2 regions of the Massilia sp. TSP1-1-2 genome follow, and region 2 is predicted to be linked to the other one. Evidence: predicted binding sites of a transcription regulator. Region 2 holds the regulator's gene; the other holds the start of a gene.

Region 1 (2,202 bases), on a different contig from region 2:
AGCGCCTCGAATTTGGCCGACAGCACCTGCCGGTCCGTTACCACTTGCAAGTCGCGCTCGAACGTCACCTCGCGGCTGACCGACTTGGTTTCCGAGGTGGTGCGCACTGGGCGCTCGTCCACACCGTGCGCCACGCGCACCAGCCACGCGGTATAGACTTCGCCGAAGTGGGCGCGCAGCAGGTGCACGTCGGCGCCGGCCAGGTCGCCAATGGTGGCGATGCCCAGGTTGTTGAGCTTTTCGCGCGCCTTTGGTCCAATGCCGTTGATCTTGTGGGCTGGCAGCGGCCACACGCGCGTCTGGACGTCTTCGGGCGACAGGATGGTCAGGCCGTTCGGCTTTTCCAGGTCGGAGCAAATCTTGGCCAGCAGCTTGTTGGGCGCCAGGCCAATCGAGCATGACAGGCCCGTGGTGTGCGACACCAGTTCCTTGATTTGTTGGGCGACGGCGGGGGCGCGCGCGCCGAACTCGGTCAGGTCGATGTAGATTTCATCGATGCCGACGTTTTCGATGATGGGCGCCACGTCCGCAACGGCTTGCTTGAACATGCTGGAAAACTTGCGGTAGGCGTCAAAATCGGTTGGCAGCAAGATGCTGTCCGGGGCCAGCTTGGCCGCCTTCATGATGCCCATCGCCGAAAACACGCCGAGCGCGCGCGCCTCGTAGGTGGACGTGGTGACGACGCCGCGCCCGACATAGTCGCGCATCAGGGCGAACTGGCGCCGGCCGTCGGCCTGCACCACTGGATGCTGGTCGCGCCCGCCGCCGATGACAACCGCCTGGCCGCGCAGCTCCGGATACTTGAGCAATTCGACGGACGCGTAGAAGGCATCCATGTCGAGATGGGCGATGTAGCGTTGCGGCTCGCAGGCGGGGACGGGAGTGGGAAGGTTCACGATGGAGGCGAAGTACTGTGATTACATACAGTATCGCTTACCGCGCGCAATGTTGCAAGAGCTTGCCGTTTGCACCATCGTAGGGCGGAAAAGCGGCAGGCCTTATGCCCTACCTCAGGTGGCTGCGCAGGAACAGCAACACGCTGTCGGCAAACTCATCCACGCTGACCTTGGCCGCCTTGTACTTCCAGCGCTTGAGGTACCAGTCCTGGAACAGGGCCAGGATATGGGCGGCGATCAGCGTCGTATTTCCCTCGGGCAGCGGGCGCAGCTCGTCGAGCAACTGCGCGATCAGCGTCTGGATCGACAGCTCCGAGTTTTTCGCCATGTTGCGCTGGTCGAAATGGAGCACGCGCGAATCCATGTAGACGAAATAAAACCACGGCTGCAATATCTCGGACAAATAAATCGTCCCGCGCACGAGCGACTCGAGCCGCTCGCGCGGATCCTCGATGTGGGCAAACATGCGCGGCAGCTCGTAGGTTGTCTGGCGCACCACATCCTCGATCATCTCGGCCAGTTGGTCCTTGCCTTCGATATAGCCGTATAGCCCGCCCATCGACAAACCCGTCTCGCGGCACAGGTCGCGCAGGCTCATGGCGCGAAAACCCACCTCGTTGGCGAGCCGGAACGTCGCGACGAAGATTTTTTCCATGTTTTCAAGCGCCGGCTTGCGCCGCTTGACGCCAATGCGCTCGGCATGGCGGTCGACCAGATAGGCCCAGATCGTCTCACCGTTGAGCGGCGTCATGGTCTGGAATTGATCGAAGTCGAAACGTCTGGACTGGATACTTGCCATATTGCGCTCGCCGTGGCCTTAAGTTGGTTCCCAGAACGATTATATCGCTTTAAAACCACAGATAAGTTCTGGTCAGAAAAGAACGAGCGCACTTATTGCGCTGCGTCATGCTTTTTACGGAATAGGGTGCTAAATTCAAAAAACCGAGCGCTCGCTCTAATTTGAAACATAATTTCCAGGCTTGCATGAGCGGAAAGATCTGGTGAGCTCGGTAACACGAAGGAATGTGCGGCTTGAACCGCACAACTTCAGTTCCAGTAGTCGACTTCAATTCTAAAAAACCATCAGGAGACAAAATGAAGAATCGCTTTTGGAAGTGCGCATCCGTAGTCCTCGCAGCAGCGCTCGCCGTGCCTGCCCCATCCTGGGCACTGGGTTACACCCAGACCAAGTACCCCATCGTCCTCGTTCACGGCCTGTTAGGCTTCGACAACATTGGCCCCGTCGAGTATTTCTACGGCATTCCCTCATCGCTGCGCAGCGGCGGCGCGACGGTCTACACCACCA
Region 2 (2,202 bases):
GCGCGGCGCAAGCCGATGACCTGTCGAGCGCGAACGCGCTCTTTGCCAAGAAGGATTATCCGCAAGCCTTGCAGTTATTTACCAAGGCCGCCAACGCCGGCAATGCCGAAGCACAGTTGCACGTTGGCGAAATGTATCTATACGGCGACGCCGGCAGCGTGGACCTGGTCAAGGCCGAGTCATGGTTCAAGAAGTCGGCCGCGAAGGGCAACAAGACGGCGCTTGCCGCGCTGGAGATGATGAAGCGGCGCGAAGCCCACAAAGAAGAGATCGCTTACTGGATGTCGAAGTACGACGGTGCTGACTTAAAGTCAGGCAAGTACCGTTGTCCGGTGCCGCGGATCCCGGCCATGTCGAAAGTGAACGATGAAATTGCCGCCGTCGCCGCCAAAGTCCAGGCCTGGCAGCTGTGCTACAACGGCTTTGTTGAAAACATCAACGCCGCCACGCCCCTGACCAAGCGCATCCCTGCCGACATTGCCGACCTGCTCACCAAAGACGAAATGGCCACCGCCACCACACACCTCGAAGGCGTGCAGGCGCGCATCGTCGAAGAAGCCCGCATCGCCTCCAAATTGCTGCTGGCCGACTACGCCGTCTGGCGCGACGCCACCGACGCCTACGTTGCCGAGCACAACCGCATGGTCAAGTAGCCACAGTCAAACAACATCTACCCCGGGGTAGATTGCGGGAATGGTTGCTGTTAGTGCCAGCTGCGCATCAGGCCGACGGCCAGGCCTTCGAGCGCGAAGTCGTCGGTTTCAGGGTCGACGCGGATGACCTTGAAATCGGGATTTTCGGGCAGCAGTTCAATAATGCCGTTGGTTTTCTTGTAGCGCTTGACGGTGACGTCTTCGCCGATCCGGGCAACGACAATCTGGCCGTTCTTGGCCGTATCGACCTTTTTTACGGCCAGCAAGTCGCCGTCCATGATGCCGGCGTCGCGCATCGACCACCCCCGTACCTTGAGCAAAAAGTCAGGCTTGGACGAGAACATCGCCGGGTCGACACTGTAAGTGGCTTCCACATGCTCCTGCGCCAAGATGGGCGAGCCGGCAGCGACGCGCCCGACCAGCGGCAGCGACATCATCAGCGAGGCCGGCACCAGCGGGATCACGTCCAGGCTGGCGCCGATCAGGCGGATGCCGCGCGACGTGCCCGGCGAAATTTCGATCGCACCCTTGCGCGCAAGCGCTTGCAGATGCTCCTCGGCCGCATTGGCCGACTTGAAGCCAAGTTCGTTGGCAATCTCGGCGCGGGTCGGTGGAAAGCCCGTGTTGTCGATCGCGTCCTTGATCAGGTTGAGGATTTGTTCTTGACGTGGTGTGAGCTTGATCATCGGTATAAGAGACTGTTTGTATAAACAGACTGTATTTTTGTACAGTATTTCGCCCAGCGCAAGTATTAAATGCGGTTTTGCCTGAATTATTTGCACTTTGACGTGTCAATTTCAGCGAATGAAGAAGATTTCATCAGCGAAGTAGCCCTTGCAGGCGGCCTCACGCGATCAGAGATCAGCTTTGCCGGCGGCCATGCCATGCTGCCCAAGCCAACTTCTTGACCACGATTTCATCCCCGGACTTTGAAGGAGCAACAAGGGCATTGCCAGCAAGCGCCATCTCGCGCTATAATTGCCGGCTTTCCCTTCCCACACTCGTCTTGACGCCGAGGTGGGCATCTGTTTAAACGTCCCTAAGGAGTTATGCATGCGTCATTATGAAATCGTCTTTATCGTCCACCCGGACCAAAGCGAGCAAGTCCCGGCGATGATCGAACGCTACAAAGCCAGCGTATCCACGCGCGGTGGTTCCATTCACCGTGTTGAAGACTGGGGTCGTCGTCAGATGGCTTACTCGATCAACAAGCTGCCAAAAGCGCACTACATCTGCATGAACATCGAATGCGACAACGAGACGCTGGTTGATCTCGAAACCGCGTTCAAATTCAATGATGCGGTGCTGCGTCACCTCACCGTTCGCATGAAGAAGGCTGAAACCACGCCATCGCCGATGATGAAATCGGTACAACGTGAAGACGCAGCCAAGAGCCACCGCTCGGAAGCTCCGGCTCCTGCCGCAGCAGCTCCAGCCCCAGTTCAAGCAGCAGCGTAATTTTTTGTTTGAAAGTCCTGAACGCGAATTGATGCCACCTCGGTGAATCAACTCCAGTTCGTAGCCCTGATTGGCGAGCGCGATGTGTTGC

Evidence for each region. Region 2 encodes LexA, which represses DNA repair genes until DNA is damaged. Its sites were predicted from a motif close to ACTGTATNNNNATACAGT; they were not measured.
Region 1: the regulator LexA is predicted to act here: its motif matches at 911-928, upstream of dinB (DNA polymerase IV).

The regions. Positions count from the first base shown of each region.
Region 1 covers NZ_JAFCTU010000009.1:78,784-80,985, forward strand. Annotated here, with positions in the region: gene dinB (DNA polymerase IV) at 1-896, opposite strand, end outside; gene ACP7BV_RS09965 (TetR/AcrR family transcriptional regulator) at 1,006-1,695, opposite strand; gene ACP7BV_RS09970 (lipase family alpha/beta hydrolase) at 1,992-2,202, shown strand, end outside.
Region 2 covers NZ_JAFCTU010000016.1:78,200-80,401, forward strand. Annotated here, with positions in the region: gene ACP7BV_RS15485 (tetratricopeptide repeat protein) at 1-653, shown strand, start outside; gene lexA (transcriptional repressor LexA) at 704-1,339, opposite strand; gene rpsF (30S ribosomal protein S6) at 1,707-2,111, shown strand; gene priB (primosomal replication protein N) at 2,154-2,202, shown strand, end outside.